DNA from 2 places in the Bradyrhizobium sp. CCBAU 51745 genome. Region 2 is predicted to be linked to the other one. Evidence: riboswitches for the same ligand, from Rfam matches in the RefSeq annotation. Region 2 holds a riboswitch; the other holds the start of a gene.
The links. A riboswitch is a leader RNA that binds a small molecule or an ion and turns the genes downstream of it on or off. The one in region 2 is predicted to bind ZMP and ZTP.
Positions count from the first base shown of each region.

Region 1: linked by a shared signal. The riboswitch ahead of purH (bifunctional phosphoribosylaminoimidazolecarboxamide formyltransferase/IMP cyclohydrolase) and the one ahead of glyA (serine hydroxymethyltransferase) in region 2 are both predicted to bind ZMP and ZTP.

Region 1 covers NZ_LBJP01000074.1:61,421-66,424, forward strand. The annotation lists gene XH98_RS18890 (RsmB/NOP family class I SAM-dependent RNA methyltransferase) at 1-87, shown strand, start outside; gene XH98_RS18895 (heparinase II/III family protein) at 245-1,963, shown strand; ZMP/ZTP riboswitch at 2,023-2,105, shown strand; gene purH (bifunctional phosphoribosylaminoimidazolecarboxamide formyltransferase/IMP cyclohydrolase) at 2,130-3,722, shown strand; gene XH98_RS18905 (MFS transporter) at 3,841-5,004, opposite strand, start outside.
Region 2 covers NZ_LBJP01000086.1:91,462-96,465, reverse strand. The annotation lists gene XH98_RS27155 (SDR family NAD(P)-dependent oxidoreductase) at 321-1,139, shown strand; gene XH98_RS27150 (MBL fold metallo-hydrolase) at 1,271-2,260, shown strand; ZMP/ZTP riboswitch at 2,771-2,856, shown strand; gene glyA (serine hydroxymethyltransferase) at 2,891-4,168, shown strand; gene XH98_RS27140 (CDP-archaeol synthase) at 4,256-4,744, shown strand; gene XH98_RS27135 (metallophosphoesterase) at 4,738-5,004, opposite strand, start outside.

The sequences.
Region 1 (5,004 bases), on a different contig from region 2:
CGGACCCTGCCGAGCCACCTGCCGCATGCCGACCCGAAGCTCGGCGGGCTCGACGGATTTTTCGCGGCCCGGCTCGTTAAATCCTGATTTTGCACCGGATTTTGCTACCACCACCCTGATTCGGGGCCTTTCAAGGTGGTGTCGGCCGTTCGATTTTGGGATTAATAAGGATTCGTCGGAATCCTCTCCCCCTTCAAGGCAAGGCGTGTCGGTCGCTCAACGCAGACGTATCTCGACGCTGGTCATGAACCGCTTCGCGCGGAACATGCTCGCGCGCGCGAGCGGCGGTTCCGTCGCGCTGTCGCGGGTCTGGCCGGGCCGGACCGATCGGCTGATCATCGCGCCGCATGATTTGCGCACTGCGGATGCGACGCGCGCGGCCGAGATCTATGCCGGCCGCTTCGTCTTCGCCGGCAAGATCGTCAATTGCCATGGCCGCTCGATCTTCGACCTCGATCCGCCGTCGGAGGATTGGGAGGTCGCGCTGCTCGGTTTCGGCTGGCTGCGGCATCTGCGCGCCGCCGATACCGCGCTGACCCGCGCCAACGCGCGCGCGCTGGTCGAGGACTGGATCAGCAACCCCGCCAACAAGCGCCGGCCGGTGGCCCGCCGCGCCGACGTGCTGGCGCGACGCGTGATCTCGCTGCTGTCGCAGGCGCCGCTGGTGCTCAACGACACCGACAACAAATTCTACCGCCGTTACTTGCGCGCACTGGCGCGCGAGATCCGCTTCCTGCGTTACACCATGGTCAACATCCCCGACGGGGTGCCGAAACTCCAGGTGCAGATCGCGCTGTGCTACACCACGCTTTGCCTCGCCAATCAGGCCCGCAATATCCGCAGCGCATCGAAAAAGCTCTCCGACGAGTTGCAGCGGCAGATCCTCCCCGACGGCGGCCACATCTCGCGCAATCCGGGTGCGCTGATCGAGCTCCTGATCGATCTGTTGCCGCTGCGGCAGACCTTTGCCGCGCGCAACATCGCGCCGCCGCCGGCGCTGCTCAATGCGATCGACCGCATGATGCCGATGCTGCGCTTCTTCCGGCACGGCGACGGCAATTTCGCTTTGTTCAACGGCATGAGCGCGACGCCATCGGATCTGCTCGCGACGCTGCTCGCCTATGATGATACCCATGGCGCGCCGATGGCGAACATGCCGCACACCGGCTTCCAGCGCCTCGATGCGGGCCCGACCACTGTCATCATCGACACCGGCGCGCCGCCGCCGCCCGGCGTCAGCCACGACGCGCATGCCGGTTGCCTGTCGTTCGAACTGTCCTCAGGCATCAGCCGCATCGTCACCAATTGCGGCATGCCGACCACAGGCCGCGACAATTGGCGGCCGTTTGCGCGCGGCACCGCGGCGCATTCGACGCTGACTTATCACGACACCTCGTCCTGCCAATTCGTCGAGATGTCGGCGATGAAGCGGCTGCTGCACGGCGCGCCGATCATCAGCGGCCCTCATGAGGTCGAGAGCTATCGCGAGGTCGTCGAGGGCGGCACGCTGCTGACGACCTCGCATAATGGCTATCTCGCCAAGTTCGGCGTGATCCATCGGCGCGTGCTGATGGTCGCCAATGACGGCACGCGGATCGACGGCGAGGACACGCTGTCGCCGCCGCAAGGCGCGCGGCTCAAGGGCGCTGACGCCGATTTCGCGCTGCGGTTTCATCTGCATCCCGCGGTGAAAGCGAGCCGGCTGTCGGATGCGCGCGGCGTCATGCTGGTGCTGCCGAACCGCGACGTCTGGACCTTCGAGGCGCTGGACGACAAGGTCGAGCTCGAGGACAGCGTGTTCCTGGCCGGCAATGACGGCCCGCGTCGCACCGCCCAGATCGTGATCCGCCAGGATGCCCGCCAGGCGCCCACGATCCGCTGGAGCTTTGTGCGCTCCACCGCCTCGCCCGCGGTCACCAATGCCCGCCGCAACGCACGGCGCGAGCCGGAACTTCCGCTGTAGACGCGCTCGATTCGGCCCCATCTCGGCGTTGTGAAAACGGCCAAAAGCTGCTATCGAGCGCTCGTTCGCGCGACTGGCGACCTTGGATGGAGCACCATCGGGAAGCGCGACACATAATCCGCCGCGCGCCTGGGCATAGACACTCCCTGAACAGAGGATCTTGCTCATGACTGACCATCCCCGTCGCGTCACCCGCGCCCTGCTCTCCGTCTCCGACAAATCGGGCCTGATCGAGTTCGCCAAGGCGCTTGCCGCGCATGACGTCGAGCTGGTCTCGACTGGCGGCACCGCAAAGGCGATCGCCGCGGCGGGCCTCAAGGTGAAGGATGTCTCGGACCTCACCGGCTTCCCCGAGATGATGGATGGCCGCGTCAAGACGCTGCATCCGAAGGTGCATGGCGGCCTGCTCGCAATTCGCGACAACAAGGAACATGCCGAGGCGATGAAGGCGCACGGCATCGCGCCGATCGATCTCCTCGTCGTCAACCTCTATCCGTTCGAGGCCACCGTCGACAAAGGCGCCGGCTTCGAGGATTGCATCGAGAATATCGACATCGGCGGCCCCGCGATGATCCGCGCCGCCGCGAAGAACCATGACGACGTCGCGGTCGTGGTCGAGGCCGACGACTACAAGGCCGTTCTCGACGAGCTCGCTGCCAACAACGGCGCGACCACGCTGAAGCTGCGCCGGCGGCTTGCGGCAAAGGCCTATGCCCGCACCGCGGCCTATGACGCCGCCATTTCCAACTGGTTCAACCGGCAGCTCGAGATTGACGCACCCGACTTCCGCGCCTTTGGCGGCAAGTTGATCCAGTCGCTGCGCTACGGCGAGAACCCGCACCAGACCGCGGCGTTTTACGCGACGCCCGACAAGCGCCCGGGCGTTTCGACCGCGCGGCAGCTCCAGGGCAAGGAGCTCTCCTACAACAACATCAACGACACCGACGCGGCCTATGAGTGCATCGGCGAGTTCGACACCAAGCGCACCGCGGCCTGCGTCATCGTCAAGCACGCCAACCCTTGCGGCGTCGCTGAAGGCGCGAACCTCGTCGAGGCCTATCGCAAGGCGCTGGCCTGCGATTCCACCTCCGCCTTCGGCGGCATCATCGCGATGAACCGGCCGCTCGATGCCGACACCGCGCGCGAGATCACGAAGATCTTCACCGAGGTCATCATCGCGCCTGACGCCAGCGAAGAGGCGATCGCCATCATCGGCGGCAAGAAAAACCTGCGCCTGCTGCTCGCAGGCAGCCTGCCCGATCCCCGCGCGCCGGGCCTCACGGCGAAGACGGTGGCCGGCGGGCTTCTGGTGCAGAGCCGCGACAACGCCGTGGTCGACGACATGACGTTCAAGGTCGTCACCAAGCGCGCGCCGACCGAAGCCGAAATGCGCGACCTGAAGTTCGCTTTCCGGGTGGCAAAGCACGTCAAGTCCAACACCATCATCTACGCCAAGGATCTCGCCACCGTCGGCATCGGCGCGGGTCAGATGAGCCGTGTCGATTCAGCCCGGATCGCGGCACGCAAGGCGCTGGATGCGGCCAACGAGCTGAAGCTGGCGGAGCCGCTGACCAAGGGCTCGGTGGTGGCGTCGGATGCGTTCTTCCCGTTCGCCGACGGCATGCTCGCCTGTATCGAGGCCGGCGCCACCGCGGTGGTGCAGCCCGGCGGCTCCATGCGCGATGACGAGGTGATCAAGGCCGCCGACGAGCATGGCATCGCCATGGTGTTCACGGGGACGAGGCACTTCCGGCACTGATCTATCAACTCGTCATTGCGAGCGAAGCGACGCAATCCAGTCTGTTTCCACAGAGAGGGTCTGGATTGCTTCGTCGCTTCGGTTCTCGCAATGACGGCGGCGAGATCGCGTAGCTTGGCTACTCTTTCACCCGCATCAACAACGCGAATCCCGTCACGAAAAACACGACCAGCACGGCCATGCCGGCCTTCTGGCTGGCGGTGGCCGCGGTGATCACGCCGATCAGCAGCGGGCCGATGAAGGACGTCACCTTCCCGGTCAGCGCGAACAGGCCAAAATACTGCGCGATACGATCCTTCGGCGCGAGGCGGATCAGCAGCGTGCGCGAGGCCGCTTGAAGCGGACCGCCGGCCGCGCCGATCAGGCAGCCGAGCACGATATAGGCACGCTCGGCGGCGGCGCCGAACAATGGCCCGCCCGGCACCGGCGGCGCGACCCTGACGAACAACACACTGTCCTTGTCCACCAGCAGGATCGCCGCGACCGAAAGCAGCAGGATCAACATGCTGCCGGCGATGACGCGCTTCGGACCAAGGTAGTCATCGAGCTTGCCGCCAAGCCAGGCACCAAAGGTGCCGGCGATGGCGAGAATGATGCCGAACGTGCCGATCTGGATCGTGTGCCAGCCAAAGGTGCCGGCCGCATAGATGCCACCGAAGGCGAACAGCGAGACGAGACCATCCGTGTAGATCATGTTGGCAAGCAGAAACGCGGCGAGCGATTTCTGCTGCGGCAGATCCTGCAGCGATTGCTTGAGATCAGCTAGTCCTTCGTACAGCGCCTCGCGCACCGGGCGCTTCGCCGGATAATCCGGCGTGAACAAGAACATCGGCGTTACGAAAACGATGAACCAGAGCCCGGTCAATGGTCCCGCAGCACGATCGCCTTCATGGGTGACGGGATCGAGCCCGAACAGCGGCGTGAAGCCGAGCAGCGTGCGGCCGGTCTCGGGGTTGGCGGCGAAGAAGCCGAGCACGATAATCAGGCTGACGATGCCGCCGATGTAACCGGTAGCCCAGCCGGTACCGGAGAGTCGGCCGATGCGGTCTGGCGGCACCAGCGTCGGCATCATGGCATTGTTGAACACGGTGGCGAATTCCGCGCCGACGCTGGCAAGCGCAACCGCAATGAGCAACGGCGGAATGATGGCGTGATCGCCGGGCTTGCCGATCCACAGCGCGCACGACGCCACCACCAGAACTGCGCCGAACGCGGCGATCCACGGCTTGCGGCGGCCGGAGGCATCCGCGATGGCGCCAAGCACCGGGGACAACAGCGCAAT
Region 2 (5,004 bases):
ATGTAGGCGCCGCACCAATTAGGCCGGTTGGAGTCCGGCTGGCCAATCTGCTTCTCGTCGGGGCGCCCAAGACGGCCAATCCGGAATTAGCTTGCTCGCGTCGGCAAGACAGTCGCGAAACTCTGCTTCAGTCTGACCGGCACGTCCGGATGGAGCGACGCCGCGGAGGATCGGCGTATCGACGACACCCGGACAACTTATTGTGCAGCAAGAGCTATTGTATTACGGTCGTAATATGATATTACGATCATAATCTCATGGAGAGGGGGCTCTCTCTCTTCGGTCTTGCGGTCCAAGGTCGCAGCTTTTGGGAGGAAGTCATGAACAAGACGGCAGCTCGAACGGCAATTGTCACCGGGGCTTCGACGGGCATTGGCTCGGTCTATGCAAGTAAGTTGGCTCGGCGGGGCTATGACCTGATCATGGTGGCCCGCAACGCAGAGCGGCTCGAAGCCAACGCCCTGCGGATCAGGCAGGAAACCGGCCAAAACGCCGAAGTCATCGTTGCGGACCTTGCCAAGTCGTTCGAGGTATCAAAGCTCGCGGATCGCATCGCCGATGACGCATCCATTGCCTTTCTCGTCAATAACGCCGGTATCTCGCTTCAGGGCGGCATGCTGCAGAATAGTCTGCCCGACGCCGAAACGCTGATTGCCGTCAACATCACGGCGCCAACGCTGCTTTCCATTGCGGCTGCCCGGGCATTCGCCAAGCGCGGCGGCGGCGGTATCGTCAACATCAGCTCGGTGACCGCGTTCGCGCCCGAGATGTTCGACGGCGCGTACAGCGGCTCGAAGAACTATTTGATCAATCTCACCATCTCTCTCGCCGGCAAGACCAGGGATGCAGGGATCCGGGTTCAGGCCGCGCTTCCTGGTCCGACCGACACGGAGATGTGGGCGCGCGGCCAAGTGCCGGAAAGCGTCATCCCGCGTTCGATGATCATGAACCCCGAAGATCTCGTCACTGCCGCGCTGGTCGGATTTGACCGGGGCGAGATTCTCACATTGCCGACGGTGGCGGATGAATCGGTTTGGGCAGCTTTCGAGGCGGCTCGCCAGGGCATGCGAACCTCGCTCGCTGCTGGTCGGCCGGCCCCCCGATACCTTCAGCCGGACGAGGCAGCTTCAGCGTCCTGAGCAAGCTGTTTTGCGAGCGGCGTGCCGGCGGCAAGCTCGCCGCTGGCCGCCTCATGAGACCTCGGCATCCCCGATTTCCCGCTGGTGGCGCACGCAAGGCTCGCTGCTGCAGATCGCATGGCGGCGACCTTTTGAGCCCGTCTGCATGCGACACGCACTTTCATTCGAATCGAACCCGTCGAGGAGAGCACATGACGCAGACGAGCCATCTCACATGGCGGATCGGCACGACGATCGTCACGCGTATCGAGGAGCTTCTAGGGCCGGCTTTCAGGCCACAGGAATTGCTCTCGGCCTTCGATCCAGCCGTTCTCGAAGAGCACCTGCATTGGATGGCACCACATCACTACGTGGCTGCAACCGACCAGTTCATCATGTCGGTACATTCCTGGCTGATACAGACGCCCGATCACAACATTCTGGTCGACACCTGCTGCGGCAACGCCAAGAACCGGCCGGCATCGCCGCATTTCCATCAACTCGGCACGCCTTATCTTGATCGTCTCCGAAGCGCAGGCCTGGAGCCGGCGGACATCGACTATGTGCTGTGCACCCACCTTCACGTTGATCACGTCGGCTGGAATACCCGATTGGTCGACGGCCGCTGGGTCCCGACCTTCCCAAACGCGAGATATGTCTTCTCTCGCGAGGAACTGAACTTTTGGAACCCATCGCACAATCCGCATCTGCCGGAGGAGCCGCGCGATGTCTTCACCGACTCCGTCCTGCCCGTGATCGCCGCCAAGCAGGAACAGGTCGTGAGCACGACCGACCAGCTCGGCGACAACCTTTTGATCGAGCCGGCGCCGGGGCACTCCCCTGGACACGTGATCTTGCGGCTCCTGAGTGGCGAGGATGAGGGCCTCTTCATCGGCGACGTCATGCATAATCCCATTCAAGTCTACCGCCCCGACTGGAGCAGCCGGTTCTGCATGAATCCGGAGCAAGCGATGCAATCGCGCCTGCGCGTGCTCGGCCATTGCGCGGAACATAACAGCCTCATGTTTCCGGCGCACTTCGGCATCCCGCATGGCGGTCGGATACGCAGTCGTGCGAACGGCTTTTCATTCGTGCCCGAAGAGGCGCAACAGGACGCTCCTTTGCCAAAGCGAGATACGTAGCTGATGAGTGTCATTCAATGGTTTGGGATAGCCGCTGTGGTCCGCCGCAGCCGGCTTGCTCCGCAAGCGACGAAGCATGACGGATATATCTAGCAATCCTTCGACGAACGACGCAGGACAGGCCAGCATCTCTCGCTCGGCCTTGCTGCCGCTGCCGAGGCAATCCGGCGGGGCGACCTCAGCTCCGAGGCTTACGCCCGTACGCTTCTGCGGCGAGCGCAGCTGCAGAGCAATCTCAATGTAGGGGAGGCAGCCTAGCTCCCCGGTCCTGCTCTTATGCGTCTGAAGTAGCGGCATGAATTTCCTCGCATCTCTCGTCGCCCTGGCTGCAGGCGCCAGCCTCGCCCATCACGCTCCTGCGAGGAATCGGCGTTGTGTGCCTCATCACCGGCGTGACGCTCGTACGCGGATAGCTTGTCTGCCATTGGTGACCCACGGCCGCACGAACTGGCAGTTGCAGACGCCTCGCAACTCGGCTAACCTTCCTTTGCGAAGAGCCCGTGCTCATTCGTTCTTTCGCGCGACTGGCGAGCTAACGTGGAAACGACCACGGTGAAGCGCGAATGGATCCGACGCCGATCGCCTGGGCAACCCATCTGCTGGAAAAACAGCGTGTTGAGGAGCCCGAGCATGCCGTCGTTTCGCAACGAACTGTCGATCAACGATACCGAGATCGCCGCCGCCCTTGCGGGGGAGGAGCGCCGTCAACAGGACGGCGTCGAACTGATTCCGTCGGAGAATTACACCTATCCGGAGGTGCTCGAACTGCTCGGATCGGTCTTCACCAATAAATATTCCGAGGGATATCCTGGACGCAGATATTACGGCGGCCAGCACTATACGGACGAAATCGAGAACCTGGCACGGCAGCGGGCCTGCTCGCTGTTTCGTGCCGAGCACGCCAACGTTCAGCCGCTTTCGGGATCACCGATGAACCAGGCCGTCTATCTCGGCCTGTTGAATCCCGGCGACACCATTCTCGCCATGGACCTCTCCCATGGCGGCCATCTCACGCACGGCGCGCCGGTGTCCCACATGGGGCGTTTGTTCAACTTCATGCGCTACAAGACGATCCCTTCATCAGGCGCGATAGATTTCGACGAATTGCGCGCAATTGCGCGCAAAGTGCGTCCGAAGATGGTGTTGTGCGGCTACAGCTCCTATCCGCGCGACCTCGACTATGCCGCATTCAAAAGCATTGCCGACGAAGTTGGCGCGCTCACGATGGCTGACGTGAGCCATTATGGCGGATTGGTTGCCGCTGATGTCATGCGCAATCCGCTTGATGCCGGCTTCGACGTCATGACGACGACATCGCACAAGACGCTGCGCGGCCCCCGGGGCGGGATCATCCTGTGCCGGAGGGAAATTGCGGGCCGGATCGATGCGTCCGTCTTTCCCGGGCTGCAGGGCGGGCCTCACATGAATGTCGTGGCCGGGATTGCCGTGACGCTCAAGCGGGCGGCGACCTCGGATTTCCAGGGTTACGCGCGGCAGGTCTTGCGCAACGCGAAGGTTCTCGCCGGCGCACTGATGGAGCGCGGCATGAAGCTGGTGACTGATGGAACGGACAATCACATGATGGTCGTCGATACGGCAGCGTCCGTCGGACTTGACGGGCGAGCAGCCGAGGAGGTGCTCGACGCCATAGCGATCACCACGAACAAGCAGGTTATTCCAGACGATCCGCGCCCGCCGCTCAGGCCGAGTGGAGTTCGCCTCGGGACACCGGCGGCGACGACGCGTGGCATGGAAGAGACCGAAATGCGTCGCATCGGCGAGTTCATTGCGGCTGCTCTGCGGGCCAACGGCGACGATGCGGTTCTCGCGCGCCTCAGGTCAGAGTGCGTCGAGATGTGCCGAGCCTTCCCTGTCCCGGGTGTGGTGTCCGGGTCCGGAGCGAACTGATCGGCCGCCAAACCAGTCTGCACCGCTAGACCGGTGCAGACCTCAAAAAGCGTATAGCTCACCGCGGACAAATGGATATGCGTTGGCATGCAGATCCTGCTCATTTTCAAGTTGCTGATATTGCTCGCCGTTGCCAATGGCGTGCCCGTTCTTGCAAAGCGCCTCTTTGGAAGCCGCCTCTCTTGCGCTCTTGACGGCGGTGTTCGTTTCATTGACGGCAGCCCGCTGTTCGGCCCTTCGAAGACGTGGCGAGGTTTGCTGCTTTCGATCGTCGTCACCACGGCCATGTCCCCATTTCTTGGCCTGGACTTCGCATCCGCCTTTCTGGTCGGGCTGGGCGCAATGGTCGGTGACTTGCTTTCGAGCTTCACGAAGCGTCGACTGGGCATAAAGCCAAGCGGCAAGGCCACGGGCCTCGATCAAGTGCCGGAGGCCTTGCTACCAGCCCTCATGTGTTGGAAACGCCTGTCCCTATCGGTCACCGACGTGGTCGTCCTGGTCGCCGTATTCTTCGTGGGCGAAATTGTCCTCTCCCGCCTGATGTTCAGGCTGCATGTTCGCGATCGCCCTTATTGATGACCGGCGTGAGCTGAATGAAGATGGTGCAGTGTTATTTCAGGCGCGCAATTCAGCCGTATCGGCACAACGGAGGAGCCGACCCCGACCGACGTGTAGCCGGTCATCTGGTGGTAGTTCCAAAGCCCCGCCCCGAACCGCCTGGGCAGCCTCGAATCCAGCGTGATCGGAACCGATCCCGGCAGGCAGATCTGCCCGCCATGCGTATGACCGCTCAAGAGCAGGTCGAAGCCGGCATGGGCTGCGTGACGATAGATTTC